3 regions of the Pseudomonas allii genome follow, and region 1 is predicted to be linked to each of the others. Evidence: riboswitches for the same ligand, from Rfam matches in the RefSeq annotation. Region 1 holds a riboswitch; each other region holds the start of a gene.

What was found. A riboswitch is a leader RNA that binds a small molecule or an ion and turns the genes downstream of it on or off. The one in region 1 is predicted to bind cobalamin.
Positions count from the first base shown of each region.
Region 2: linked by a shared signal. The riboswitch ahead of ACZ445_RS20585 (ABC transporter substrate-binding protein) and the one ahead of cobO (cob(I)yrinic acid a,c-diamide adenosyltransferase) in region 1 are both predicted to bind cobalamin.
Region 3: linked by a shared signal. The riboswitch ahead of ACZ445_RS12885 (CbtB domain-containing protein) and the one ahead of cobO (cob(I)yrinic acid a,c-diamide adenosyltransferase) in region 1 are both predicted to bind cobalamin.

Region 1 is NZ_AP039450.1:4,820,164-4,830,087, reverse strand. Features, by position in the region: gene purM (phosphoribosylformylglycinamidine cyclo-ligase) at 1-924, opposite strand, end outside; gene ACZ445_RS22010 (DUF2066 domain-containing protein) at 1,280-2,320, shown strand; gene ACZ445_RS22005 (AI-2E family transporter) at 2,353-3,426, shown strand; gene hda (DnaA regulatory inactivator Hda) at 3,630-4,334, shown strand; gene ACZ445_RS21995 (C40 family peptidase) at 4,544-5,173, shown strand; gene ACZ445_RS21990 (C40 family peptidase) at 5,318-5,857, shown strand; cobalamin riboswitch at 6,035-6,281, shown strand; gene cobO (cob(I)yrinic acid a,c-diamide adenosyltransferase) at 6,362-6,973, shown strand; gene ACZ445_RS21980 (cobyrinate a,c-diamide synthase) at 6,970-8,277, shown strand; gene bluB (5,6-dimethylbenzimidazole synthase) at 8,274-8,924, shown strand; gene cbiB (adenosylcobinamide-phosphate synthase CbiB) at 8,921-9,829, shown strand; gene cobD (threonine-phosphate decarboxylase CobD) at 9,822-9,924, shown strand, end outside.
Region 2 is NZ_AP039450.1:4,510,843-4,520,766, reverse strand. Features, by position in the region: gene ACZ445_RS20645 (DUF6691 family protein) at 1-180, opposite strand, end outside; gene ACZ445_RS20640 (YeeE/YedE family protein) at 183-614, opposite strand; gene ACZ445_RS20635 (hypothetical protein) at 775-1,008, shown strand; gene ACZ445_RS20630 (hypothetical protein) at 1,011-1,616, opposite strand; gene ACZ445_RS20625 (nucleotidyltransferase family protein) at 1,748-2,308, shown strand; gene tspO (tryptophan-rich sensory protein TspO) at 2,373-2,813, shown strand; gene ACZ445_RS20615 (alpha/beta hydrolase fold domain-containing protein) at 2,813-3,757, shown strand; gene ACZ445_RS20610 (GNAT family N-acetyltransferase) at 3,862-4,257, shown strand; gene ACZ445_RS20605 (hypothetical protein) at 4,315-4,539, shown strand; gene ACZ445_RS20600 (GNAT family N-acetyltransferase) at 4,536-5,033, shown strand; gene ACZ445_RS20595 (ABC transporter ATP-binding protein) at 5,244-6,008, opposite strand; gene ACZ445_RS20590 (FecCD family ABC transporter permease) at 6,005-7,009, opposite strand; gene ACZ445_RS20585 (ABC transporter substrate-binding protein) at 7,006-8,016, opposite strand; cobalamin riboswitch at 8,119-8,313, opposite strand; gene ACZ445_RS20580 (hypothetical protein) at 8,417-8,860, shown strand; gene ACZ445_RS20575 (DNA/RNA non-specific endonuclease) at 9,143-9,924, opposite strand, start outside.
Region 3 is NZ_AP039450.1:2,859,699-2,869,622, reverse strand. Features, by position in the region: gene cobN (cobaltochelatase subunit CobN) at 1-2,486, opposite strand, end outside; gene cobW (cobalamin biosynthesis protein CobW) at 2,490-3,551, opposite strand; cobalamin riboswitch at 3,645-3,844, opposite strand; cobalamin riboswitch at 4,526-4,729, shown strand; gene ACZ445_RS12885 (CbtB domain-containing protein) at 4,827-5,015, shown strand; gene ACZ445_RS12880 (CbtA family protein) at 5,027-5,728, shown strand; gene ACZ445_RS12875 (cobalamin biosynthesis protein) at 5,725-6,117, shown strand; gene cobM (precorrin-4 C(11)-methyltransferase) at 6,187-6,933, shown strand; gene nfuA (Fe-S biogenesis protein NfuA) at 7,121-7,705, opposite strand; gene ACZ445_RS12860 (fatty acid cis/trans isomerase) at 7,887-9,924, opposite strand, start outside.

The DNA of each region.
Region 1 (9,924 bases):
GCAGATGACCATGCCGACGCCGCAGTTCAGCACGCGGTGCATTTCGGTTTCGTCGACGTTGCCTTGCTCTTGCAGCCAGTCGAATACCGCAGGACGCTGCCAGCTGGCGACGTCAACGATGGCCTGGGCGCCTTTTGGCAGAACGCGCGGGATGTTGTCCAGCAGGCCGCCGCCAGTGATGTGGGCCATGGCCTTGACTGCGCCGGTGTCCTTGATCAGCTTGAGCAGTGGCTTGACGTAGATGCGGGTCGGGGCCATCAGCAGGTCGGTCAGCGGCTTGCCGTCGAGCTGGGTGTTCTCGATATCAGCGCCGGACACTTCGATGATCTTGCGGATCAGCGAGTAACCGTTGGAGTGCGGGCCGGAGGACGGCAGGGCCAGCAGGGCGTCACCGGCAGCGACTTTGGAGCCGTCGATGATCTCGGCTTTTTCCACGACGCCGACGCAGAAGCCGGCCAGGTCGTAGTCTTCACCTTCATACATGCCTGGCATTTCAGCGGTTTCACCGCCGACCAGGGAGCAACCCGACAGTTCGCAACCGGCGCCGATACCGGTGACCACTTGTGCCGCGGTGTCCACGTTCAGCTTGCCGGTGGCGTAGTAGTCAAGGAAGAACAACGGCTCGGCGCCGCACACCACCAGGTCGTTGACGCACATGGCAACCAGGTCGATGCCGATGGTGTCGTGCTTGTTCAGGTTCAGTGCCAGGCGCAGCTTGGTGCCCACGCCATCGGTGCCGGATACCAGGACAGGCTGCTTGTAGCCGGCCGGGATTTCGCAGAGGGCGCCAAAACCGCCCAGGCCGCCCATGACTTCGGGGCGCGCAGTGCGCTTGGCGACGCTCTTGATGCGTTCGACCAATGCTTCACCGGCGTCGATGTCTACACCGGCGTCCTTGTAGCTCAGGGAGGGTTGCTTGCTCATGATCCAGGCCTTTAGGGGGGATTTCTGGGTAACGACCGAGCGGGCAGGCGCTTTTGGTAAAGGGCCCTGCCGTTGACGGTCTGCGAAGGCGCGCGATTTTATCAGGCTTGAGGGGCAGCGGCCATCCTCGGGCCGACGGGCAGGGCCATATAGGTAAAAAAAGCCGGTTAAAAAAATGCTGATCGGCCCTGCCATGGCGCGTATTAAGGTATAGCCTTTAAACCGCTATCGTTATGACAGTACAAAAACTGCCAGGACCCTGTGAATGTTTTACCGGTCGCTGTGGTCACAGCCTTGCCAAGCCGAGTTCACGCGGTCTGTTCCAGCCGCTAAATTTGTCGTTCGGGAATCTTTCATGCGTTTGTTCAAGTGCTTCTTTGTAGGCTGTTTGTCGTTGGTCAGCCTGGCGAGTCATGCCGAAACCCTCAATGGCCTTTATCAAGTACTCGAGCCTGTCAGCAGCCAATCGCCGCAAGAGCGCGACCAGGCCACCCAGCGTGCCGTGCAGACCCTGGTGATCCGCTTGACCGGCGACGCCAAGGCCGCTGATGGCCCGGGCCTGGCGGCCGTTCGCAAGGATCCGCAACAAATCATCAGCCAGTACGGCTATGACGCCGGCCCGCCGGAAAGCCTGCAAGTGGATTTCGACCCGGTGAGCACCGATCGCGTGCTGCGTGAAGCGGGCTTGTCGATCTGGGGCAGCAATCGGCCGTCGATCCTTGGCTGGTGGCTGAACGACTCCACCGAAGGCAGCAGCCTGGTCGGCGATGGCCAGACCGTTGCCCAGGCGCTGCGCCGTGCGGCGCAACATCGTGGCCTGCCGCTGCGCCTGCCGCTGGGTGACCTGGATGAACAGGTGGTCGCCACCGCGCCGAACCTGGAAAGCGCCGACGCCACACCGTTGCGCGCTGCCTCCGAGCGTTACGGCGCCGACGCCTTGCTGGCGGTGCATGCGCGTCAGGAAGGCAGCCAATGGCAGGCCAAATGGCGTCTGTGGCTGGGCGACAAAAGTGAGCAAGGCACGGCCCAAGGGGCTGACACCGGCGCCGTGGCCGATGCGGTGATGCTGGCGGTCAGCCAGAAGCTGGCGCCGCGCTTTGCGGTCAAGCCCGGTGTGAGCACCGAACAATTGCTGGAAGTGCAGGGCATGACCCTTGAACGTTATGCGGCGCTGGGTCATCTGCTGGAGCCTTTCGGCGGTCAGCCGCAGTTAGTGGACGGCAACCGCATCGTGTACCGCGTCAATGGCAGCGCCGATCAGTTGCGTACTCAGTTGAGCCTGGCCAAGTTGCAGGAGGTTCCTGCGGGTGAGGCGCCGGTCCAGCAACCCGTGGCGGAGGGTGCGCAGCCGGTTGCTGCACCAGAACCTCAGGCGCAACTGCGTTTTCGTTGGTAGCAGTTTTCTTCTTTATATAGATGGAGTGGTTTATGGCGGATACGCGTCGTTGGGTGTGGCTTGGCGGGTTTGTCCTGCTGTGCGTTTTTGTGTTCCTGCTGCATTCGATCCTGACGCCGTTCCTGGTCGCGTTGCTGCTGGCTTACCTGTTCGATCCGGTGGTGGATCGCTTGGAGAAGGCCGGGTTGTCGCGGACCTGGGGCGTGGTGGCGGTGTTCGCCCTGTTTACCCTGATCATCACGGCGTTGGTGCTGGTCCTGGTGCCGATGCTGGCCAAGCAGTTGTTCCGCTTGTATGAGCTGGCGCCGCAGATGCTCGACTGGCTGCAGCACACGGCGATGCCATGGGCCCAGGCCAAGCTGGGGCTGGCGGATGGTTTCTGGAAGTTCGACAAGGTCAAGGCGGCCATCAGCGAGCATATGGGCCAGACCACTGACATCGTCGGGGTCATCCTCAGCCAGGCGACTGCGTCCAGCCTGGCGTTGATCGGCTGGCTGACCAACCTGGTGCTGATTCCGGTGGTGGCGTTCTACCTGCTGCGTGATTGGGACATCATGATGGCCAAGATCCGCAGCCTGCTGCCACGCAACCGTGAGGAGCGCATCGTCTCGCTGGCCGAAGAGTGCCATGAGGTGCTTGGCGCCTTCGTACGCGGGCAGTTGCTGGTGATGCTGGCCCTGGGGATCATCTACGCGGCCGGCCTGATGGCTATAGGCCTGGAGCTGGGCCTGTTGATCGGCCTGATTGCCGGCCTTGCCGCGATCGTGCCTTATATGGGCTTTGTGATTGGGATCGGCGCGGCGCTGGTCGCGGGCTTGTTCCAGTTTGGCGGTGACCTTTACCCGATGCTGGGGATCGTGGCCGTATTCATGGTCGGCCAGGCGTTGGAAGGCATGGTGCTTACACCGTTGTTGGTCGGGGATCGGATTGGCCTGCACCCGGTGGCGGTGATCTTTGCGATCCTGGCGGGCGGTGAGCTGTTTGGCTTCACTGGCATCCTGCTGGCGTTGCCAGTGGCGGCGGTGATCATGGTACTGGTGCGCCATGTGCACGATCTGTACAAGGATTCGGATGCGTATACGGGGGTTGAAGACCCCGATCTGTAACCGATTCTTCACAAACCCGGCTCAGGCCGGGTTTGTCATTTCTGGAGGCGGGCCGTCAAACAATCTGCACAAATCCAACAAGTTAACGCAAACCTTTGATTTTGCTTGGGGTCTGTTGCATTGTGCGCCCGGCGTCACGGGTATAAACTTTGCAAACTTTACACAGAGGCCACTAACGGTTCGTTTGGAGCCGTTCAGTCAGCATGAAACCGATTCAGCTGCCCTTGGGTGTGCGTCTGCGTGACGACGCCACCTTCATCAACTACTACCCAGGCGCCAATGCCGCTGCACTCGGCTATGTCGAGCGGCTCTGCGAAGCCGACGCCGGGTGGACCGAAAGCCTGATCTACCTGTGGGGCAAGCACGGCGTAGGGCGTACCCACCTGTTGCAGGCTGCGTGCCTGCGGTTCGAGCAGATGGGCGAACCGGCGGTGTACCTGCCGTTGGCTGAGTTGATGGACCGCGGTATCGGCATCTTCGACCATCTTGAGCAATACGAGTTGGTGTGCCTCGACGATCTGCAAGCGATCGCCGGCAAGGCGGATTGGGAAGAAGCGCTGTTTCACCTGTTTAACCGCTTGCGTGACAGCGGTCGGCGCCTGCTGATTGCCGCGTCGACTTCGCCCCGCGAGTTGCCGATCAAGCTGGCCGACCTCAAGTCGCGCATGACCCTGGCGCTGATCTTCCAGATGCGTCCGCTGTCCGACGAAGACAAATTGCGTGCCCTGCAACTGCGCGCATCCCGTCGCGGCCTTCACCTCACCGATGAAGTCGGGCACTTTATCCTTACTCGAGGTACCCGCAGCATGAGCGCATTGTTCGATTTGCTCGAACAGCTTGACCAGGCGTCCTTGCAGGCTCAACGAAAATTGACGATCCCATTTCTCAAAGAGACGCTAGGCTGGTAACTCGTTGAATTTACGCGGTTCGTCATTTTACGGGCGCCAGAAAACCTGCGCTTCAGCCCGTTTGGCTTCGCCTTCGAATCGATAAATGGAATTACGGCTTAGATGTCATAGTCCAATTGCGAAGTCACATAGATCACGATTGAATTTGCAAATCGATGTGATAGAAGGCATAGTCTCGACTTCTTTACATATCAGCCACGGTCGTGCCCATGCTAAATCGCTTCGCACCCCTCGTGCCCCTCGCACTCGTTACCCTGTTGTTTGGTTGCGCCTCCCACCCTCAGCAGGTGGCAGATCAGCAGAAACCACAGGTTCAAAATCAGGCAAAATTCGTTGCTGCACAATCTTCCTCTGTTTATGAGGAAGAAGTCGCAACGGAAAAGGAACTGGCCGACTTCGCCGGCAACAAGCCTTACCAGCTTCCAGTCCTGGCCGACAGCATCCTCGAACGCGGCATGTCCCTGATCGGTACCCGTTACCGTTTCGGTGGCACCTCTGAAGCCGGTTTCGACTGCAGCGGTTTCATCGGCTATCTGTTTCGCGAAGAAGCCGGCATGAACCTGCCGCGCTCCACCCGTGAAATGATCAACGTGAATGCACCGTTAGTCGCACGCAACAACCTCAAGCCTGGTGATCTGCTTTTCTTCAGTACGGCAGGCCGTGGTCGTGTCAGCCACGCCGGTATCTACCTGGGCGATAACCAGTTTATCCACTCCAGCAGCCGTCGCAGTGGCGGTGTCCGGGTCGATAACCTGGGTGACAGCTACTGGAGCAAAACCTTCATCGAAGCCAAGCGCGCACTCGCCATGGCCCCGACGACGGTTACCGCTAGCAAGTAAACTTAAAGTGATACTTGAAGTTTGACGTGTAAGCGCTAGAATCCCTGGACATTGTTGTAATCCGTTCGCGCGAGCTTTGCTTGCGCGTTCTGGTTTTCAGCGTTCGGCAGCGAAAGCCGCATCCAGACCAGGATTGTTCTGCACATGTCGACCTCGGCCCGCCTTATTCTCATTGTTTGCGCCGCGCTCCTCAGCGCCTGCGCAAGCCGCCCGCCGCCGCCCGCTCCCGTAGCGGTGAAGCCCAAGCCGGTGTTCAACTATTCCACCCAGAATTTCTCGCCCGCAGCCGAAGACGTACTCTTCCGTGCGCTGGGCCTGGTCGGCACGCCTTACCGTTGGGGCGGCAACACGCCGGACTCCGGGTTTGATTGCAGTGGCCTGATCGGGTTTGTCTTCCGCGATGCCGCTGGTATCTCCCTGCCGCGTACCACCCGTGAACTGATCGTGATGCGCGCCCAGGATGTCAGCGAGCAGAACCTGCAGACCGGCGACTTGCTGTTCTTCGCCACCGGTGGCGGTTCCCAGGTCAGCCACGCCGGGATCTACGTGGGTGAAGGCCGCTTTGTGCATGCGCCGCAAACCGGCGGCACCGTGAAGCTGGATACGTTGTCCAAGGCCTATTGGCAGAATGCCTACCTGAGCGCCAAGCGCGTGTTGCCGGGTAACCTGGCACGCAATCCTTAGCGCCAGACTCGAATCAAAATGTGGGAGGGAGCTTGCCCCCGATAGCAGTGTGTCAGCTAACGATCAATGGGCTGATCCACCGCCATCGGGGCAGCCCCCTCCCACAGTTGTTTTGTGGCAGCTTCAAGTACAGGTGAGGCAGTTGCTTTAATTGACGCTCCACCCCCAACCTACTACCCTTCGCCGCTTGTTCCAGGTGCTCTGTGACCCACGGGTCGATGGAGTGAAACAGGGAAGCCGGTGAGTGAGCGCACTTCTACACAGTGCCGCCGCGATTCCGGCGCTGCCCCCGCAACGGTAAATGAGTCAAGACGCTGCCTTTTGCCACTGTATCGCCTGCGATATGGGAAGGCGCAGCGTTGGCCTGCCTTCAAGCAGCACGCCACTCATGAGCCCGGAGACCGGCCTGCAACATCCAACAGCATCACGGTGGGCGATGCTTGGCTGTCTGTTTTTTCTTTTTCCCTGCCCGCCGTTTTTGTCCAGCCCCAACGGAGAGCTGCCATGACCGATTCCCCCGACCGCGACGAACGCCACCTGGCGCGCATGCTGCGCAAAAAAGCCGTGATCGACGAGCGCATCGCCAACTCCCCCAACGAATGCGGTCTGTTGCTGGTGCTGACCGGCAACGGCAAAGGCAAAAGCAGCTCCGCGTTCGGCATGTTGGCCCGAGCGATGGGCCACGGCATGCAGTGCGGCGTGGTGCAATTCATCAAGGGGCGTAACAGCACCGGTGAAGAATTGTTCTTCCGCCGCTTCCCCGAGCAGGTGCGTTTCCATGTGATGGGCGAAGGTTTCACCTGGGAAACCCAGGACCGCCAGCGTGACATCGCCGCCGCCGAAGCCGCCTGGGCGGTCTCCCGCGAATTGCTGCAAGACCCCTCTATCGGCCTGGTGGTGCTGGACGAGCTGAACATCGCGCTCAAGCACGGCTACCTTGACCTGGACCAGGTCCTCAGCGACCTGCAAGCCCGTCCGCCGATGCAACACGTGGTGGTCACCGGCCGTGGCGCCAAACCCGAGTTGATCGAAATGGGCGACACCGTCACCGAAATGGGCATGCTCAAGCACGCGTTCCAGGCCGGCATCAAGGCACAGAAGGGCGTCGAACTTTGAATCAGCCCCGTCATTGCCCAGCCGTGTTGATCGCCGCTCCGGCGTCCGGCCAGGGCAAAACCACCGTCACCGCCGCGCTTGCCCGTTTGCATCGCAACCTGGGGCGCAAGGTGCGCGTGTTCAAATGCGGCCCGGACTTCCTCGACCCCATGATTCACGAGCGCGCCAGCGGTGCGCCGGTGTATCAGTTGGATATGTGGATGGTGGGCGAGCAGGAAAGTCGTCGTTTGCTGTGGGAAGCGGCGGGGGAGGCGGACCTGATCCTGATCGAAGGCGTGATGGGCCTGTTCGACGGCACACCGTCCAGCGCCGACCTGGCACGACACTTCGGCGTGCCGGTGCTGGGGGTGATCGATGGCACAGCCATGGCGCAGACATTCGGTGCGTTGGCATTGGGCCTGGCGCGCTATCAGCCGGATCTGCCATTCGCCGGCGTACTGGCCAACCGGGTCGGCACCCTGCGTCATGCGCAACTGCTCGAAGGCAGCCTCACCGAGGGCCTGCGCTGGTATGGCGCGTTGTCACGCGAGACCGGTATCGAACTGCCTAGTCGCCACCTCGGCCTGGTGCAGGCCAGCGAGCTGAATGATCTCGACGTCCGCCTGGACGCCGCCGCCCAAGCCCTGGGCAGCAGTTGCGAAGTCGCCTTGCCGCCACCAGTGACGTTCGCTGCGCCGCAAGTGATCGAGGCTGAGCCCTTGCTCAAGGGCGTTCGCATTGCCGTGGCCCGCGATGAGGCCTTCGCTTTTACCTACGGCGCGAGTCTCGACCTGCTGCGCGCAATGGGCGCTGAGCTGGCGTTCTTCTCGCCGATTCACGATAGCCAGTTGCCCGATGCCGACAGCCTCTACCTGCCCGGCGGTTACCCGGAATTGCACCACCAGGCGCTGTCGGAAAACATCCCGATGCTCGAAGCCATTCGCGCTCACCACGCGGCCGGCAAACCCTTGCTCGCCGAATGTGGCGGCATGCTCTATCTGCTGGACTCGCTGACCGATGTCGACGGCACCCGCGCCGGACTGCTCGGCCTGTTGCAGGGCGACGCGGTGATGCAAAAGAAACTGGCGGCCCTGGCCCTGCAAAGCGTCGAATTGCCGGAAGGCACCCTGCGTGGCCATACCTATCACCATTCCCTGACCACCACTGAATGGCAGCCGATTGCCCGTGGCCTGAGCCCCAACGGCGGGCGCGGTGCCGAGGCGGTATACCGGCAGGGGCGGATGACGGCGTCCTACGTACATTTCTATTTCCCATCCAATCCCAAGGCGGTGGCCGCATTGTTTGCGCCCGATCCAGCTCTATGACTGACAACGCCTTTCCCGAGGCCGACCGCCAGGCTGTCTACCGTGCCATCGCCGAACGCCGCGACATGCGCCACTTCAGCGGCGGTACTGTCGCCCCCGAATTGCTCCACCGCCTGCTCCAGGCCGCACACCAGGCGCCCAGTGTCGGCCTGATGCAGCCCTGGCGCTTTATCCGCATCAGCGACCGTGCATTGCGTGGGCAGATTCAGCAACTGGTGGAAGAAGAACGCGTGCGCACCGCCGAAGCCCTGGGCGAGCGCTCCGATGAGTTCATGAAGCTCAAGGTCGAAGGCATTCACGACTGCGCCGAAGTGCTGGTGGCGGCGTTGATGGATGATCGCGAGCGGCACATCTTCGGGCGTCGCACCCTGCCGGAAATGGACATGGCGTCATTGTCCTGTGCTATCCAGAATTTGTGGCTGGCGGCGCGGGTCGAAGGCCTGGGCATGGGCTGGGTCTCGTTGTTCGAGCCCCAGGCGCTGGCCGATCTGCTGGGCTTGCCGCCCGGCGCGAAACCCCTGGCCGTGTTGTGCCTGGGGCCGGTGGCCGAGTTCTATCCGGCACCGATGTTGCAGCTCGAAGGCTGGACCGAACCACGGCCGTTGAGTGACATGTTGTATGAAAATGCCTGGGGAGTGAGTCAATGAGTGTGGCCTTGCTGTGTGTCGCTGCAGTCGCGCTGGATGCGCTGCTGGGCGAACCCAGGCGCTGGCATCCGCTGGTGGCGTTCGGCAATTTCGCCGGGCGCATCGAGCAGCGTTTCAATACCGGTGGCCGTGGCTGGCGCAGCCATGGCGTGACCGCGTGGTTTATCGCCGTGGTGCCGCTGACGCTGCTGGCCACGGCCTTATCGTGGGCGCCGTACATCGGCTGGGTGCTGGAGACCCTGGCGCTGTACTGTGCCCTCGGCATGCGCAGCCTTGGCGAGCATGTGATTCCGGTAGCCCAGGCCCTGCGCAGTGATGACCTGGAGGAAGCGCGCAAGCGTGTGAGCTATCTGGTCAGCCGTCAGACCAGCGAGCTGGACCGCACCGAAGTTGCCCGTGCCGCCACCGAATCGGTGCTGGAGAACGGCAGCGATGCGGTGTTCGCTGCGATTTTCTGGTTTATGGTGGCCGGCGTGCCGGGCGTGGTGCTTTACCGCCTGAGCAACACCCTCGACGCCATGTGGGGGTATCGCAACGAGCGCTTTGAGCGTTTCGGTTGGGCGGCGGCAAAAATCGACGACGTGCTGAATTACATTCCCGCACGCCTGGTGGCGTTGACCTACGCCGTGCTGGGCAAGACGCGCCTGGCGCTCAAATGCTGGCGCACCCAAGGCCCGACCTGGGACAGTCCCAATGCCGGTCCGGTGATGGCTGCCGGTGCTGGTGCCCTGGGTGTTGAGCTGGGCGGTGCGGCGATCTATCACGGTGAAGTGCACCATCGCCCGCAACTGGGCGAAGGCCCGGCGGCGGATGCCGATTCCATCGAACGGGGCTGGCAACTGGTGCAGCGCGGCGTATGGTTGTGGCTGCTGATCCTATGCGCGGGGGCGCAATTCTATGCTTGAGCACGGTGGCCGGCTGCGCAAGGCAGCGATTCAATACGGGATAGCCGAAGCCGACTGGCTCGACCTGTCCAGCGGTCTCGCGCCCTGGCCCTGGC
Region 2 (9,924 bases), 310 kb from region 1:
GGCGACGTAGAAGAACACGCTGCTGACGGCGAGCGCGCCGAGCATGACCAGCGCCAGGGACGGGTCCCATTCGCCGGCCAGGTCGAGAAACCCGAGCACCTTGGCCGGGTTGGTCATGCCGCTGAGGTACAGCCCCAGGCCGAAGATCAGGCCGGCGATCAACGCGGTCAATTTGCGCATGCTCAGGCTCCGATCAGATGGCGGATGAAGTAGACAGTGGCAAACCCGCTGCCCATGAAGCACGCCACCGCCACCAGCGAGCGCAGCGACAGGCGTGACAGCCCACAGATCCCATGCCCGCTGGTGCAGCCGGCGCCGTAGCGCGTGCCGAGGCCCACCAGCAACCCCGCCAGCACCAACGCTGCGCCACCGGCCTGGATCGACGCGCCGGGCAAGCTGCCGAACAGTGACCACAGCCAGGGCGAGGCGAGCAGGCCGAGCAGGAACAGGGCTTTTTCAGCGCGGCCTTCAGCGTGTTTGGCCAGCAGGCTGCCGAGCAGGCCGCTGATACCGGCGATGCGCCCGTTGAGCAGGATGAACAGGCCGGCGCTGAGGCCGATCAGCGCGCCGCCGAGCAGGGAGGCCCAGGGAGTGAAGTCGGGGGAGAGGGTCATGGTGCTGGGCCTGCGGGGCGGGAGGGGGATGTAGCTTAGCGCTATCACGGTGGTGTGGGGAGGGTCATGAAAAAGCCCCCTTTCTCAGCCAGCCAGTCTACCATGCCACCCCGGCAGTGGTTGCACGCGCTACCGAATTCTCTCTTTTAAGGTATCGCCCATGTCCATCGACCAGATCAGCCTGCCCAAGGGCGTCGGCCCCCATGCCACCAAACTGTTCGACGCCATTACCGGCGCCGCCACCCCTGAGGAACTCAACCGCGCCGGCGGCAAGGCCGAGGGCTTTGTGCTGGGCCTTGAGTCTACCAAGGCCATCAAGAGCCAGGTCGCCGAGTCGTTGTATGTGGTGTACGACGACGCGGCGGCGCATCGGGTTAGTGAGTTGAAGGGTTGAGGTCAGAAGCCCTGGCTCACGCTGATCCCGCGTGAGATCGAAAAGCGCGGGTCGATCAACTGCAACCCTGGTTCCCCCTTCACCCGGCCGACGGTCACGTGGTAGGTCTTTGGCGCTTCGGAGAGGTTTTCCGGGTGGCGCGTCAGTCGCTCTATCGCCGGGTTTTTCGCCCACGGGGCGACGGGCTTCTGGCGGATGTCCACGGTCACCTGCCAGGATTTTTCCACGGCCGGTCCCATCTGATCGGTGTTGACCTCGGTGCTCTGGACCCTCGCGATCTCATAGCCCTGGGCGTAGCAGAATCCGGAGGCCTGGGGCACGTGGGCGGCTTTACCTGGTTCGGTGAGGGTGTAGGTCTGGTCGCTCTTGGCCAACAGGCCTGCATCGACCAGCGCATCGAAGGCCGGTGCGTTGCCCTTGGACACACTGCGGGTGAAGCTGTCACCCAGGGTCACGGGGAAGTCTTTGAACATCGGCGCGCTGATGCAGGAAGCCCCTTCCAGGCGGGGTTGCAGGGCGGCTTGAATGTCGGTGTCGGAAGGGCTCTCGCTGCAGGCGGTGAGCAATAGGGTGCTGGTGGCGACGAGGGCCATGGCGGTGATTCGCATCGTTTTATCCTTGACGATTGGGGCAGGTTTTTAGCCCGCGGCAAAGTGTATAGAAATCCTGCTGTCACGAAACCCTCCACGCCGTGGTGTAACCTCTGCCGTTCGAGCGCGTCACGGATAACGGAGAGCCCATGACATTGACTGTCGAAACCCTGCTCAACCTGGCGATGGCCAACCCCATCAACGCCGAAATCACCGCGCGCCTGCCCGATCTGGGTGTGGACCAATGCTTCCTCACGGCGGGCTGCCTGTTCCAGGCGGTGTGGAATCATCAGTCGAATTTACCGGCGGCCCAGGGCGTAAAGGACTACGACGTTTTCTACTTCGATACGGACCTGTCCTACGAGGCTGAAGACGCAGTGATCCGTGCGGCCGAGCGGTTGTTCGGGGACCTGGGCGTCAATGTCGAGGTGAAGAACCAGGCGCGGGTTCATCTGTGGTACGGCGAGCGCTTTGGCCGGCCTTACCCGCAGTTGCACACGGCCAGGCAGGGGATTGATCGTTACCTGGTGGCGGGCACATGCATCGGCCTGGAGATTGCCACGGGCGAGGTGTATGCGCCGTATGGGCTGGAGGATGTGGAGCAGGGCGTGTTGCGCATCAACCCGCTGCATCCGGAGCCGGCGTTGTTTGTGCAGAAGGCCCGCAGTTATCAGGCGCGCTGGCCTTGGCTGAACATCGTGATGCCCTGAATCGCAGTGAACTTTTACCCGCGTCCTACGCGTCAAAGTTGAAATACCCAGCCAAGGACCGCCCATGACCTTCTTCATCTTCCTGCTCGCCTGCGCCGCCGCTGCCAGTACCGGCATCATCTTCAAGCCCGGCGCCTGGTACGACTCCCTGGTCAAACCCAGCTTCACCCCACCCAACTGGCTGTTCCCGGTGGCGTGGACGGTTATCTATCTGTTGCTGGCTTGGGCTGGTTATCGCCTGAGCTTTATCCCAGGCAGCCAAACGGTTTTGGCCTTATGGGCCGCGCAGATTGCGCTGAACACCTTGTGGACGCCGGTGTTCTTCGGTGCCCATCGGCTTCTGGCCGGGATGGTGATTCTCGCGGTGCTATGGCTGACCGTGGCGACCATGGTGGTACTGGCGGTGCAGCTGGATTTGATCACCGGCTTGATCCTGTTCCCCTACCTGGCGTGGCTGTGCGTGGCGGCGGCGTTGAACTTCTCGATCCTGCGGAATAACCGTTGATGGCCCATAAAACCTGGCCCGCCAGTGAGCCGGAACTGGCCGAGATGCGCCGCTTCAACCAGAAGCTTGCCTGGATGCCTCGCTTCAAAATCCGTAATCGCGTCACACCGCGCCTGATCCAGGCGCTGTTGCGCACCAGCCAAATGCTCAAGAAAGCGCCGGCGGCTGAATGCAAAGTGGTCGACTCCGTACCCGTGCGCATCCTGCGGCCAAGCGGCAAGCCCAAGGGCGTGGTGCTGGATATCCACGGTGGCGGCTGGGTGATCGGCAATGCGCAGATGGATGACGACCTCAACCTGGGCATGGTCCACGCCTGCGAGGTGGCGGTGGTGTCGGTGGATTATCGGCTGGCGGTCGACACGCCGGTGCAAGGGCTGATGGACGACTGCCTGGCGGCGGCGCGTTGGTTGCTCACGACCGATGAGTTTGCCGGGCTGCCGGTGATCGTGGTCGGCGAATCGGCCGGCGGGCACTTGGCGGCGGCGACGTTGCTGGCGTTGAAGCAATGGCCGCAACTGCTCCAGCGCGTGTGCGGGGCGGTGTTGTATTACGGCGTGTACGACTTGACCGGCACCCCGAGCGTACGTGCGGCGGGGCCGCAAACATTGCTGCTGGACGGCCCTGGCATGGTCGAAGCGCTGAGCATGCTGACACCGGGCCTGAGCGATGATGAGCGTCGGCAACCGCCGTTATCGCCGTTGTATGGCGACTTCGAAGGCCTGCCACCGGCGTTGATGTTTGTGGGGGAGTTGGACCCGTTGAAGGATGACACGTTGTTGATGGCTGAGCGTTGGCCGGGGGCAGAGGCGCATCTGTTGCCGGAGGCGGCGCATGGGTTTATTCATTTTCCGGTGGTGATGGGGACGCAAGTGCTTGCCTATAGCCGTGAGTGGATAAGCCAGCGGATGAACGGGGAAGTACTCAACCTTCCATCGTCCGATTAATCTTTCGCCTTTCAATACAGCGCCAAGGAAAAAACGTGCCTGTGAACTCACTTAGCCTACGCCCGGCGATTGTCACTGACCTCCCGTCAATCTACCGAGGGGAGTTGGCCTACATCCAACGGTGGGAGCCCACCCAGGAAGCCGGCTGGCGCTCGCAGGTGGAGCGCAACCTCGCTTTGTGGGTCGATAACTTCGAGCTGCTCACTGTAGCGGTGCTCGACGGTCAATTTGTCGGGTATTCGCTATGGAGACCCGAGGACAGTTTTGCCGAGCTGTACACGATCAACGTCAGCGAAGCTTATCGGCGCAACGGGATAGGTCGGGCATTACTGCAGGCTTATGGGGTTGCGGCGCGGGGCAGCGGCTGCACTCACCTGAGTTTAAGCGTGCGCCCAGACAAACCTGCCCGGCTGATGTATGAATGTGCAGGGTTTATCGCGGTGGGGACAGACGCCCATGGTTACCTTCGCTATGAGCGCGCAAATGAATTGGGAACTTAAAACTTGATCGATTAGTCAGGTTGTTCGGTTGCTCTTATTCTCTAAAAAGGACTCCCCATGCGCGAATACACCCTCGATTACTTGTTCAACAATGAGTCCCGCACCCATGTGTTCGAACTCAAGCAACCCCAATTGCCGGTGCATGAAGCGGCATTGCACCTGCTACAGCTGCATTTTGGCGACGCCGAGAATGGCTTGATCCTGCCGCCCGCGGATGCCAGCCCGGATGAAATTCTGGAGCAAGCGCAGGTGGTGGGGATTACGCAGATAGCCGTTGCATGAGTTCACGCCCGATCATTCAGGTGGCCACTGCGGCGGATATCCCTGAGGTATTGAGGTTCGTGTTGCAAGCCCGTGCCGAGCTTTTCCCCAAGCTCAGAGCGACGGGGATGCCGACGGACTTGGCGCGTTTCGAGGCGATCTATCTGCACGGCGATGGACGATTTCTGATCGCACGTGATGAGGGCCAGATCGTCGCTGCCATTGGCTATCTGCCCTATGACGGGCGTTTCCCGCAGCTGAATTACCAGGGCCGCAAGACGGTGGAAGTGGTGCGCTTGTTCGTAGCGCCAGGGTTTCGCCGTTTTGGCTTGGCGGGGCAGTTGTATCGTGCGTTGGAAGCGCTGGCGCAGGCGGATGAGGTTGAGGTGATGTACCTGCATACCCACCCGTTTTTGCCGGGGGCGATTGAGTTCTGGGTTCGGCAGGGGTTTGAGGTGGTGGATGTGGAAGCAGACCCGGCCTGGCGGACGACGCATATGCAGCGGTCCCTATAGACCTGTGGCGAGCGGGCTTTTGTGGCAAGTGGGCTTGTTATGGCGAGCGGGCTTAATGTGGCGAGCGGGCTTGCCCCGCGTTGGGCTGCGAAGCAGCCCTGAAACCCTGCGCCTCGGTTCGACCTGGAGGAATGCAGCGGCTTTATTGGGGCTGCTTCGCAGCCCAGCGCGGGGCAAGCCCGCTCGCCACGATAAACCGCTATTCCAGCATTAAGCCGGGCGCAGCCGCAGGATCTGCGCCCCATCAAACGGGTCCGTCAGGTAATGCGCCTGCACCCCGAACGTCTCCTGCAAGCGCTGCGGCGTCAGCACTTGCAGCGGTTTGCCCAGGGCCACCAACCTCCCGCGATCCAGCACCGCCAGGCGGTCACAGGTCAGCGCCTGGTTAAGGTCATGCAACGCAATCAAGGTCGTCACGGGCAGCGCCTGCACACCCTTCAAGATCGCCAACTGATGCTGGATATCCAGGTGGTTGGTTGGCTCATCCAGCAACAGAATCTGCGGCCGTTGCGCCAATGCACGGGCGATGTGCACGCGTTGGCGTTCACCGCCCGAGAGGCTGCGCCAGGCGCGGTGGCCCAGGTGGATGGCGTCGACGTCGTGCAGGGCTTGCTTCACGATGGCGTCGTCTTCAACGGACCACGGGCTTAATGCCGACAACCACGGCGTACGGCCCAGGGCCACGGCGTCGAACACGCGGATGGCGTCGTCGGTGTCGGCCTGTTGCTCCACCACCGCCAGTTGCTGGGCGATGGCGCGGCGGGACAGCGTGCCCAGGCGCTGGCCGCCCAGCAGCACTTCGCCGCACGCCGGAGCACGCAAGCCGGCGAGCAGCTTGAGCAAGGTGGATTTGCCGGAACCGTTCGGTCCGACAATCCCCAGGGTTTCACCCAACTGCACGTCCAGATGAATATCCCGCAGCAACTCGGCCTCGCGCACCTTGAAGCCCAGCCCGCGGCAGCTCAATACGCTCATCGCGCATTCCTCCGGCCGATCAGGATCAGCGCAAACACCGGCGCACCGACCAGCGCGGTGACCACACCGACCGGAATCACCTGGCCCTTGATCAGCGTGCGCGACAGCACGTCCGCCGCGATCAGAAACAACGCGCCACCCAACGCGCTGGCGGGCAACAGCCGCGAATGCCCGGTGCCAAGCAACAGGCGCACGGCATGGGGAATCACCAGCCCGACAAAGCCGATAGAGCCGACAATCGACACCATCACCGCCGTCACCAGCGCCGCGCAGCCCACCAGCACAAACTGCACGCGACGCACCGGGATGCCAAGGGACGCCGCCGAGTCGCTGCCAAAGGTAAACGCATCCAGCGCCCGGCGGTGCCACAGGCACACGGCCAAGCCGACGACCGCCACCGGCACCGCCAGCCACACCGAGGGCCAGCGCACGCCGCTGAGGTTGCCGAGCAGCCAGAACATAATGCCGCGGGCCTGTTCGGAACTGGCCGACTTGGTGATCAGGAACGCGGTGAGCGCATTGAACAATTGCGAGCCGGCAATGCCGGCGAGGATGATCTGCCCGGTGCCGCTGGCCGAACCGCTGGCCCGTGCCAACAGGATCACCAGGGCAAACGCCGCCATCGCGCCGACAAATGCGCCCGCCGACAACGAAATCAAACCGCCGCCCACCCCCATCAACGCCACCAGCACCGCACCGGTCGAAGCGCCGGCGCTGATGCCCAGCAGGTAGGGATCGGCCAGCGGGTTGCGCAACAGCGATTGCAGGATCACCCCGCAGGTCGCCAGCCCGGCACCGCAGGCGGCGGCGACCAGGGCGCGGGTGAGGCGGTAATTCCACACCACGCCTTCATCGATGGGGTCGAGCACGTAGCCGGCGGCCCACAGTTTGTTGGCGAGTACCTTGAGCACCACCTGTGGCGAGATGGCGGTTTCGCCGATGGCCACGCCGGCGAGCACGGCAACCAGGAGCAGGGCCAGGGCGAGCAGGGTGCGCATCATTTTGGCAGGTCGTAGCCGTCGATGGCCGTGGCCAGTTGTTCAAGGCCGTCGAACATGCGGATGCTGGCCTGCAACGCCAAGGCGTCGAGGATGATGATGCGGTTGTTTTTCACCGCGTCCATGTTGCGCGTGACCGGGTCGCTACGCAGGAAGGCGAGTTTCTTTTCATGGTCGTCGGCCGGGTAGCGGCGGCGGTCCATGCGGGCGATGACGAGGAAGGTCGGGTTGGCCTTGGCGATGGTTTCCCAACCCACGGCTGGCCACTCTTCATCCGACTGCACCACGTTGGAAACGCCCAGGGTTTGCAGCATGAATTCGGGGATACCCTTGTGGCCAGCCACGTACGGGTCGCTGGCCATCTCGGCACTGGAGAACCACACCAGCGCGCTGGCCTGCTTGAGGCCTTTGCCCTGCACGGTGGCGACGGACTTGGCCAGACGCGCCTTGAGTTCATCGTTCAACTGCTGGCCGCGATCCTGTACATCGAAGATCTGCGCCAGTTGGCTGATGCTTTTATAAATGGTCTCGATGCGAAACGGTTCCAGCCGCGTGCCATCGGCGCCCACCAGGTTGTCCTTGCCTTCGCAGTCGGAGGGTAGCAGGTAGGTGGGAATCTTCAGTTCATGGAACTGCTCGCGGGTGCCGACCACGCCTTGCGGCCCCACCACCCATTCCAGCTCGGCGGCCACCAGTTGCGGACGCTTGGCGATCACCGCTTCGAAGCTCGGCTCGTTGTTGGCCAAACGCTCGATGTTGTCGTTCTGCGCCTTGTACTGCGGCAACACGCTGTTGAACCACAGCGAGGTGCCCACCACTTTATCGCCGACGCCCAGGGCGTAGAGCATCTCGGTGGCGGCCTGGCCGATGGTCACGCTGCGGGCGGGGGCTTGCGGGAAGGTGATCGGGCTGCCGCAGTTTTCCACGGTCAGCGGGTAGTGAGTGGGCGCGGCGTGGGCCAGGGCACAGAAGCCAACACCTGTAAGCAGGGCGATAACGCGTGGCAGCATGGGGCGATCTCCGAGTGAAGCGTACGTGCCATTCGGAAATTCACTCTCGGGCGCCGGGGGCGCGACAGGCAAGAATGTCCTTCCCGGACACCCCGCCGGTTAGTGATTGAGCTTGGGCCGGCAGGTCTCCTGACTGATGCGTCGTCGCCACGCTCCAGCCTTCCCGGACGAGGTCCAGTGGCATCGAGGAGCAGGCTCAGCACCTACAGTTGCGGGGGCAGTTCCGATTGGCGCGGGTGTACCGCGCCTCGTATTCCCTATTAGTCCCGTTTGGGAACCGGCGCGGTATGGTAGTCGATCACGCGGTCGAGCGGGAGGCCGTGAAACCAGCGGTGGCGCTTTGAAGGTGGGGCTCCTATGATGCGCAGCCCATGGATCGCTTTATCATAAGGAATAGACAGTGAAATTATTCGTCGCGCTCGCCCTCGCCGCCGCTCTCGTCGGTTGTGCCACCCAGGGTAAATCTGAAAAGCAGATTCTTGATGAGGCCGCCTCCGCCTATGTCAAGTCGATGCCGGCTGGGTCGGACAAGCTCCGGCTGCATACGATGAGCATCCCCAAAAGCGGTATGTTCGGCGATACCCTGGCGATTTCCATGGCGGGTGAGCAAAATGCCGCGCACCTCAGGGCAGAGCTGCTCGATGCCAAACGCTTGGGCGATGTGTTCTTTTTGATTATCGGTGCTAGCACGCCGGTTGATGTTGCGGTGATCGGCAAAGCAGTCGAAGGGCAAAACTTAAAGGGTATGCAGATTTACTACTCAGGCACTGAGGCGCAGAAAGACGCCGTGCGTGCGACAGTCGAGAAAACGCAGGCGCAGTTTCATTACATCAATGCGCAATGATGGCTAGCCCGTTGACTCGCCTGAGTACGGCGCCGGACCTGTGGCGAGCGGGCTTGTCCCGCGTTGGGCTGCGCAGCAGCCCCCAAAACCTGCGACTGAAGAGTGCCTGACTCACGGCATTCCTCCTTCCAGGGTCGCTTCGCAACCCAACGCGGGACAAGCCCGCTCGCCACAGTTGCAGTGCTCACCCTTGATGGAATCGTATCAGCCAGATCAAGAGCGGCTCGCTTCGCGTCGTGGTGAGTGTCGGTTGTCAACGCGGATCAACCTGTGAAGCGTTGGTCAGAGACGAATGTCTTCAGGCCCCTGGATCAGCGCTTCAATCCGCGTGCCGGTGGCGCGTTCTTCGTTGCTGAAGCCGTCGTAGTCGGCCAGGTTGCCGAAGCGGATGCCGGTCAGGCGCTCGATCTGGATCACACTGCGCTGGTAGGTGCGCAGCTGGCCGAACACCAGCTCCAACTGGCCCAGTTCGCGGCTCTGATCGATCATGTAGGCGCTGGCCGAAGGCTTGCCGTCATCGCTGAGGTAGGCGACCACTTTCCAGAACGCCTTGGGGATCTGCACGCCCCGGTACACGCGGTCGTCGTCGGCGAACACCGGGCCGCTGAACACCGTGGCCCGGGCTTTCCAGCGCTGGGTGTTGTCGAGGATGTAGTCTTCGAGTTCCAGCCAGGTCTTCTGGTTGAACCCGCTCATCTGCGGTGAGCAGTTGGTGAAGTGGAAGGTGTCGAGGTTGGCGGTTTGCGCCACATCGCCCCAATTGGGGTCCTGGCGGCGCACCAGGTGGCCGCGATCGAGGCCATTGCTGGCGTAGAGCGCTTCGCCGACTTGGGCGTCGACCGGCAGGCGGCCATCGTAGGCCCAGGTGTCGTTGCTTCGGATGATGTCCACATGCTGGCCGCCGTCGATGTTGACGCCCACATACAGCGCGAGGCGCTTGGCACGTGACATCGTGATGGAGAAGTGCGTGTAGTCCAGGCGCTTCTGGGCATCGCTCGTCAACGCCTCCTCCAGTGTGGGCCAGGGCACCCCGAAGCTGCCAAGAAAGTCATCTGCGTAACCGC
Region 3 (9,924 bases), 2.0 Mb from region 1:
AATCCGCGCATTTCCGCCGGGCCACAGGCATCCAGCCGAGGCGCCACGACAATACGCAGGCTTTCGATCACGGCTTTCACATCTTCCCAGCCGGGTTCTTCCAGCTGTTCAAGCGGCCCTTCCAGGGCTTGCTCGATCAACCGCGCGGCGTACAGCTCCAGGCGCTCGCGGGTATCACCGGCGGTGCGCCACAACTGCCCATCGATCTTCTGCAGCACCAGCGGCCGGCGTCCGGTCCAGGGCTCAGCCAGGGCGCAGTCCAGCGGGTCGAAGCCCAGTTCGAAGGCCTTGGCCAGCACGCGCAGCAAGCTCGACTGCGGGCCTCGACCATCGCCACGCGGGATGCGCAGCAGCGCCAGCAAGGTGTCGATACGCAGGCGGCCCTCGGGCGACTCGCCAAAAATATGCAGGCCGTCGCGGATCTGCGACTCCTTCAAGTCACACAGGTAAGTGTCCAGGCGCGGCAGCCACACAGCGGCATCGGCATCGCTCTCCAGCTCAAGTTCCTGGTCGATGCGGGTTTCGCGCACCAGCTTGAGGATGTCCTTTTGCAGTTCCAGGGCACGGCGCGGATCGAGCAACTGTGCTTCGTAATACTCGTCCGCCAGCAGCTCCAGGTTGCGCAGCGGGCCATAGGTTTCGGCACGGGTCAGCGGCGGCATCAGGTGATCGATGATCACCGCCTGGGTGCGCCGCTTGGCCTGGGCGCCCTCGCCCGGGTCGTTGACGATAAACGGGTAGATATTCGGCAGCGGCCCCAGCAATGCGTCGGGCCAGCAGTTTTCCGACAGGCCCACGCCCTTGCCCGGCAGCCACTCCAGGTTGCCGTGCTTGCCCACGTGGATCACGCCGTGGGCGCCGTAGGTGTGGCGCAGCCAGAAGTAGAACGCCAGGTAAGCGTGGGGCGGCACCAGGTCCGGGTCGTGGTACACCGCGCTGGCGTCCACCTGGTAACCCCGCGCCGGCTGGATGCCGACAAACGTCAGGCCCAGGCGCAGGCCGGCGATCATCAGGCGGCCGTCGCGGCACATCGGATCGTTTTGCGGGGTGCCCCAGCGTTCCAGCACCGCCTGGCGATTGGCTTCGGGCAGGCGCTGGAACATCGTCTCGTACTCGTCCAGGCCCAGGCTTTGATGGCAAGGGCGCAGGTCGAGGCTGTCCAGGTCGTTGGTGACGCCGCCGAGCAAATCATGGATCAGCGCCGTGCCGCTGTCGGGCAATACGTCCGGCAGCGGATAGCCTTCGGCTTGCAAGGCACGCAGGATATTCAGCGCCGCCGCCGGCGTATCCAGGCCCACACCGTTGCCGATGCGACCGTCGCGGGTCGGGTAGTTGGCGAGGATCAGCGCAATGCGTTTATCCGCATTCGGCACCCGCGCCAACTCGACCCAACGCCGCGCCAGCTCGGCGACAAAATCCATGCGTTCGGGCGCGGCGCGGTAGCACACCACATCCGACTGGCTGCGCTCGCTGCGCCAGGCCAGGTCCTTGAAGCTGATGGGCCGGCTGATGATGCGTCCATCCAGCTCCGGCAACGCGATGTGCATCGCCAGGTCGCGGGGGCCGAGGCCCTGCTCGCTGGCTTCCCAGCCGGGCTGGTTGTCCTGGGCGCAGATGGCCTGGATCACCGGGATATTGCGGCGAAACGGGCGCAAATGCGGCGCTTCAGGGCTGGATTGGGCGAAGCCGGTGGTGTTCAGGATCACCGCCGCGCCGACCTCATCCAGCAGCTCCTCGACCACCGCCAGGCAGCCGGGTTCTTTCAAACTGGCCACCGCCATCGGTAACGGGTTGAGGCCCGCCGCGTGCAGGCGCTGGCAAAACACATCGATAAAACCGGTATTGGCCGCCTGCAAATGGGAGCGGTAGAACAGCACCGCCGCCACCGGCCAGTCGGCGTTCCAGTCTGCCTGCCAATGGTTCAGGCGGGCGTTGGCATGGTGCGGGTGATAGATCGCCGTGCGTGGCAGGGTGTGTGGCTCGCCCCAGGCATAGTCGCGACCCAGGTAAGCGCTGGCCAGGCAGCGATAGAAATCCAGGGCATTGCCCAGGCCGCCCTGACGCAGGAAGTGCCACAGCCGATCACGTTCTTCTGCACCGACGGTGCTCAGCCCGCTGAGTTCCGGGTCCGGGCGATCATCCCCCGGCACCAGGATCAGTTGCACACCGAGCTCGGCCAGTTCCACCAGGCGCTCGATGCCGTAGCGCCAGTAACCGATACCGCCATGCAGCGAGATCAGGATGACCTTGGCATGGCGCAGCACTTCATCGACGTACAGGTCGACCGAGGCATGGTTCTGCACCTGCATCGGGTTGGCCAGGCGCAGGCTCGGGTAGTCGTCGGGCAACTGCTGGGCCGCTTCGGCCAGCAGTGCCAGGCTGGAATCGCCGCTGCACAGGATCACCAGGTCAGCGGGGGTTTGTCCGAGGTCGGCAATATTGTCGTCCGAGACGAAACCACCGGGCTGGGTCCTGAGCAGGTGCATGGGTCAGACGCTGAGCGCGGCGCGCAGTTGCGCTTCGAGGCCCGCCGCGTCCAGTTCCTGGCCGATCAGCACCAGGCGCGTGGTGCGCGCTTCGTCGGCGCCCCAGGCACGGTCGAAGTGCTTGTCGAACCGCGTGCCCACACCCTGGATCAGCAGGCGCATCGGCTTGTTCGGGATGGCGGCGAAACCTTTGACGCGCAGGATGCCGTGTTGCACCACCAGTTGCGTCAGAGCGTCGAGCAGCAGCGCTTCGTCGGCTTGCGGCAGGTCGATGGAGATCGAGTCGAACGCATCGTGGTCGTGGTCGTCTTCACCTTCGTGGTGATGATCGTGGTGGCTGTGGCGGCCGTCGATGTGCTCCTCGGAACCGGCGCCCAGGCCGATCAGTACATCCAGGGGCAAGCGACCGCTGCTGGCTTCGACGATCTTCACCGCCGGCGGCAGCTCTTCGGCGACTTCCAGGCGCACGCGGGCCAGGTCTTCGGCGCTGATCAGGTCGGTCTTGTTGAGGATCACCAGGTCGGCACTGGCCAGTTGGTCGGCGAACAGCTCGTGCAGCGGCGATTCGTGGTCCAGGTTGGGGTCGAGCTTGCGCTGGGCGTCCACTTGGTCCGGGAATGCCGCGAAGGTGCCAGCGGCGACGGCCGGGCTGTCGACCACGGTGATCACCGCGTCAACGGTGCAGGCGCTGCGGATTTCCGGCCACTGGAAGGCTTGTACCAACGGCTTTGGCAGCGCCAGGCCGGAGGTTTCGATAAGGATATGGTCAAGGTCACCGCGACGGGCGACCAGTTCGCGCATTACCGGGAAGAACTCCTCCTGCACGGTGCAGCACAGGCAGCCATTGGCCAATTCGTAGACGCGGCCGCTGGCCTCTTCTTCGGTGCAACCGATGGCGCATTGCTTGAGGATTTCACCGTCGATGCCCAGCTCGCCGAATTCATTGACGATCACCGCGATGCGACGGCCCTGGGCGTTGTCGAGCATATGGCGCAGCAGGGTGGTCTTGCCCGAGCCGAGGAAGCCGGTGACGATGGTGACGGGGAGTTTGGCCAGTGTTTTCATCGGATGCCCTTGGGGGCGGGCATATGGGACGATTGGCGCTGCGACGGCGCGCAGCAGCGGATTTCGTCACCGGATCACCCCGCCCGGTTGAAGTAGAAAATCGGTTGCGAGGCAGGTCTCCTGGCTTGGGGCTTGCAGGTCTTGCGACCGGCGCTGGCTGCGCCTTCCCGCCTTGTCGGCAGTGGCGTGGCAGTCAACTGGACCCTTTACAGTTGCGGGGGCAGCCGCGGCTTGGACCGCGTTCCCTTCTTAGCTTCGGCCTGGGCCGAAGAACCTCGAGGGTGCAAGGCTACGCAGTGCTTGGGGGATGGTCAATGATGGGGTTGGGTTGGCTTGTGTACATATCCGTTGCTGCGGTAACGGCTGATATTGGTTCCGCCCTTACGGCGGCTCACTTTGGAAAAGCCGGAATGCCGGCCCAGCCCAAAGTAAGCAAAGGGCTCTTGCTCCAACACTCGGCACCTCGCTTAGGCTCGGTATGCCCGTAATCCGACAGGGATTTGGGGGGCCGCCGCCCCGCGCCATCCATGGCGCGGGGCGGCTAAGATCAAAATCAAAAGCAGATCAAAAGTCAGAGCCACAGCCACAGCCACAGCCAGATCCAGATCCAGATCCAGATCCAGATCCAGATCCAGATCCAGAGCAAACCACCCTTCAACTGATACATGAAGATCAAACTGTGGGAGGGGGCTTGCCCCCGATGGCGGTGTGTCAGCCAACTCAGCAGTGACTGACACACTGCCATCGGGGGCAAGCCCCCTCCCACACTTTGACCGAGTACCGCCCATACAATCCGGTCGGCTCTAAGGCCGCCGCGCTCTTGTTTTTGATCTGGGGCGCCCCGTCAAACACGCAGGCCGAACGCAGGCTTGAATACGTGGGCCGCCGTAGGGGCGGAACCATAAGCCGCCGTTACCCAAATAACGGATATGTACCCACATACCCAATTGACTCCCCTCCCACCCCCATGCTCTCCTACACATCTTGTTTCGGGTGCCCTGCAAAGGGTGAAACGGGAAACCGGTGACTCATGCACACGCATGACAGTCCGGTGCTGCCCCCGCAACGGTAAGCGAGCGAAACGTCATATCCACTGTGCCAGGCGGCATGGGAAGGCGACGTTTTCAGGCATTGAGCCCCTCGCAAGCCCGGAGACCGGCCCGAAAAAATCAGATAACAAACCCGCGGTGGGCGGGCGCTGTTCAAAGCCCTGCGTGCCCGGCTCGCGGGGTTTTCATGCGCTCGTTTCACCCTGACACCTGAAAGGGACGCGCCATGTCGATCATCAGCAGCACTTCGCACTCCGCCAGCAGCACCTCTACCCTGAGCCAACGCCTGACCGCCGCCATCGGTGCGTCGATCCTCGGTGCGTGCCTGGTGTACTTCGCCGGTTTCTCGCACATTGAGGCAGTACACAACGCTGCCCACGATACCCGCCACAGCGCCGCGTTCCCGTGCCACTGAGACCTGCCGACATGATCAAGCGTATTGCGCAAACCGCAGGTTTCACCGGCCTTCTGGCTGCCCTGCTGCTGACCTTGCTGCAAAGTTTCTGGGTCGCCCCGCTGATCCTGCAGGCGGAGACCTTTGAAAAGGCCCCGGCAGCGACCGAGGTGCACGAGCACGCCGAAGGTGCGGCTGCACATACCCATGACGCCGAAGCCTGGGAGCCGCAAGACGGCTGGCAGCGCGTGCTGTCCACCACGGGCGGCAACCTGGTGGTCGCCGTTGGCTTCGCGTTGATGCTGGCCGGCCTGTACACCCTGCGTGCACCGACCCGTACCGCCCAAGGCCTGCTCTGGGGCTTGGCGGGCTACGCGACCTTTGTATTGGCGCCAACCCTGGGTCTGCCGCCCGAACTGCCAGGCACCGCAGCTGCTGACCTGGCACAACGGCAGATCTGGTGGATCGGTACCGCCGCGTCTACCGCTGCCGGTATCGCACTGATCGTGTTCGGGCGCAACTGGCTGCTCAAGGCGCTGGGCGCCGCGATCCTCGTAGTGCCGCACGTGATCGGCGCGCCACAACCGGAAGTGCATTCGATGCTGGCCCCGGAAGCACTGGAAGCGCAGTTCAAGATTGCTTCGCAGTTGACCAACGTGGCGTTCTGGCTGGCCTTGGGCCTGATCAGCGCCTGGCTGTTCCGGCGTAACCGTGACGATCAATACTCGGCGTGAAACTGGTCGTCGGCCTGGGCTGCCAGCGGGGCTGTGATGTTCACACCCTGCTGGCCCTGTTTGACGCCGCCCTCATCGAGGGCGGTATCGAGCGCCACCGCGTCAGCGCGCTGGCCAGCATTGATCGCAAACAGGAAGAACCCGGGCTGCTGGGCTTGGCCGCGCTGCTGAATCTGCCGTTGCAGTGCTTCAGCGCTGAACAACTGGCGATTTATGCAGACCGGTTGAGCCATCAATCGGACGTGGCTTTTGCCCACACCGGCTGTTACGGCATCGCCGAAAGCGCCGCCCTGGCCCTGGCCGAACACCTCGCCAACGCCCCTGCGCGCCTGCTGATCACCCGCCAGAAAACCGCCCAGGCCACATTTGCATTGGCGTGCGCCGACTGAAAACCCGATAATCGCCGCTTCCGATCATGAGCAGATTTCATGCTCGCCCGTTTTTCATCAGGATTCCCCATGACCGTCTACTTCATCGGCGCAGGCCCCGGCGACCCGGAATTGATCACCGTCAAGGGCCAGCGGCTGATCCGCAGTTGCCCGGTGATCATCTATGCCGGCTCGCTGGTGCCGGCGGCGGTACTGGAAGGTCATCAGGCAGAAACGCTGGTCAACAGCGCCGAATTGCACCTGAAACAGATCATCGACTTGATCAAGGCCGCCCATGCCAAGGGCCAGGATGTGGCGCGCGTGCACTCCGGTGACCCCAGCCTGTATGGCGCGATTGGCGAACAGATCCGCTATTTGCGCGAGCTGGGCGTCCCCTTCCAGATCATCCCTGGCGTCACGGCGGTGGCCGCTTGCGCGGCCCTGTTGGAAACCGAGCTGACCCTGCCCGACATCGCCCAGAGCGTGATCCTGACCCGCTATGCGGATAAAACCAGCATGCCGGCCGGTGAGGATTTCGACAGCTTGGCACGACATGGCACCACCATGGCGATTCATCTGGGGGTCAACCACCTGGACAAGATCGTTGCCGAACTGGCGCCGCACTATGGGGCGGATTGTCCGATTGCCGTGGTGCACCGGGCGACGTGGCCGGATCAGGATTGGGCGGTCGGCACCCTCAGCGACATTGCCGAAAAAGTAGCGGCCAAGGGGTTTCGGCGCACGGCGTTGATTGTGGTGGGTCGGGTGTTGGCGAGTGACAGTTTCAGTGAGTCATCGTTGTACCGAGCGGGGCATGCGCACCTTTATCGACCTTGACAATCAACATCACAAAAAACACATAACCTTTTGATTTTAATAAATTAATACAAAACAAAAAATCTGACAGCTCGATTTTCTCGCTTAACATTCAACATTAGGTGGATGGCTCAACTCACTGAATTTTAAGCATAAAAAAACGGCGCTCACGGGGCGCCGTTTTTTATGTCCGCAGCGAACGCCTTACTCAGTAGTAGGCGTTTTCTTTCTGCGTGTGGTCGGTCACGTCACGTACGCCCTTGAGCTCCGGAATACGCTCGAGCAAGGTGCGCTCGATACCCTCACGCAAGGTCACGTCCGCCTGGCCACAACCCTGACAGCCGCCGCCGAACTTGAGCACGGCAATCCCGTCTTCAACCACGTCGATCAGGCTGACCTGGCCGCCATGGCTGGCCAGACCAGGGTTGATCTCGGTCTGCAGGTAGTAGTTGATACGCTCGTTGACCGGGCTGTCGGCGTTGACGTTAGGCACCTTGGCGTTAGGCGCCTTGATGGTCAATTGGCCGCCCATGCGATCGGTGGCGTAATCGACCACGGCATCGTCAAGGAACGCTTCGCTGAAGGCATCGATGTACGCGGTGAAGCTTTTCAGCCCCAGGGCGGTGTCTTCAGGCTTCTCTTCGCCGGGCTTGCAGTAGGCAATGCAAGTCTCGGCATACTGGGTGCCGGGCTGGGTGATAAAGACGCGGATACCGATACCCGGGGTGTTCTGCTTGGACAGCAGGTCGGCCAGGTAATCGTGGGCGGCGTCGGTAATGGTTATGGCAGTCATGGAAACTCCTCACAGGCTTGCCGGCAGTTTACGCCAAAATATTACGCAGGTACAAAGTCCTAGTGTTTTTGTCGGGATAGGTTTTTTTGGGGGGACGGTGTACATATCCGTTATTTGGGTAACGGCGGAACCATAGGTGGCCGTTAACGAAGAAACGGATATGCCCCCCCAACAAAAAACCTCACAAATTCTCATACCGATTCATGTCCAACACCCCTTCCTCCACCGGCGTAGTCTCACGAATGTACTGCGACAAATCATGGAAATACTGCCAGAACAGCGGATGGCTGCGCCGCACACCCCACCGATCCACAATCTTCTCGAAACCCTTGGCATCCTTGGCCTGCTCCATTTCAGCCACAAACTCCGGCACTTGCTGGGTCGGAATATTGAACATGAAGTTCGGGTAGCTGCTCAGCACACCCGGATAAATCGTCAGCGTATCCAGACCCGGCTGGTAGCGATAAGCCTCCCCCAGCAAAAACGCCACATTACTGTGGGCACGATTGCGCAGCAGGCTATAGACCACACGCTTGCCGCTGGCAGTTTCCACCCGCAGCATCGTCGCTTCAGGCAATTGATCAATCACCTTGAGCCCGGCAGCTGGGCGTGAGGTCAGGCGGCTCAGGGCCTGCTCCGCATCCTGCAAGGCCGGGTCGATCCCATCGCGAGAGCAATAGGCGCCGCTGCAGCGGTTGATCGGGTCCGGGCTGGCGTTCAAATCGCCGTAACGCGTGAGCAGCTGGTTGGCAAAGTCACGCTTCGGATCGTTTTCATTCAGGTGCAGGCCGGTGGGCTTGTCGTCATCAATGGCCTCGTAATCCAGCCACAGCTTGAGTTTGCCGCTGTTCTGGTACCAATCGTCGAGGAAATCATCGCGCGAATCGGCCGGCATCAGGCGCAAAAAGTTTTGCTCGGCGCCATTGCGTATCAGGTCGAAGTACAGCCGGGTCTGGGCCTGGTGCGACACATTGCCGAACACGTCGAAATTCACCGCCAGTTGGTAATAGGTGCGCTCCAGCAGTGGATAGTCGAACAGCCACATCGTCTGCGGCACTTCACCGATCAGGCCTTTGCTGACCGATGCACTGTCGAAGTGGCGGAAGATGCTCAGCAAGGCATTGTCATTACCGGCCCACAGGCTCGACCAGCTCGGCGGCGGCAGGTCAGCGTAGCTGTCGCGGCGCAGGGCTTCGTATTCGTTGCGCTTATCGCGGTAGGCCAACCACAGGCTGAGCACGCTGCCCACGTCATCGTTCTGGCCCGGCATGGCCAGCAGCGGCGTGGCCTGGCCGCGATAGCGTGCATCGGTGATGTACAGGTCGTGGTCCGGGTCCTGGAACAGGGTCCAGAAATTGTCGCGGATCACATCCGTGGCGATCTGCCCACGGCACACCGGCCCACGGATAAAGGTACGCACGAAGTACTCGGCGTTATCCAACATGAACTGGTAACGCGCCTTGGCCGGGATGGCTTCGAAGGTTTCAAAAGGGTTGGCACGGCGGCCCGGACCATAGCCCGGCAAGGCGTTGACCTGCCAGTTGCCGGCGTAGAACAGCTCTTTGATGCGGGCCATCTTCTCGGCGCTGAACGGGTACGTAATGTGGGTTTTATGCACAATCACACCCTGCACCGGCCACAGGCGGTAATACACGCGGGTGCCGGGGTCATCATTGGGACGGCGCGTAGCAATCAGGTCAATCGGTTGGCCACTCGGCGTGCGCGAACGCACCCACTGGAAGAAATGCCCCGGCTCGCCATTCTCGAAATAGATGTGGGCAAGGAACAAATGCTCGAACAACCAGCGCGCGACCAGGCTTTCGCGGGCGCCGGGCTGGTTGAACAGGTTTTCCCACTGCTGCACTTGCAGGGCTTCTTTCGCGCTGGGCGCCAGGCCTTGCTCATCAATCAGCGCGCCGGACGCCAGCCAGCGTTGCAGGGTCTGGTACTGCTGGTCTGTCAGGCCAGTGACCGCCAGAGGCATGCCTTCCCTTGGGTGGGCACCGGCGTAGGCATTGAACTCGCCGGGCATGGCGCACATGTTTTCGCGGTTCAGGCCCAGCACGATGCCCTCGGGCAGCTTGGCGTTGGGTTGCAATGGCGCGTTGTGGCCCAGTTCCAGCATGCGCGCCATCAGCGCGGCCTGGCTGCCTTGGGCGTCCAGCACCGAATAGAAGCCCTTCTGCTGCCAGGCCTGTTTGCCAAAGGCGTCATAGAAC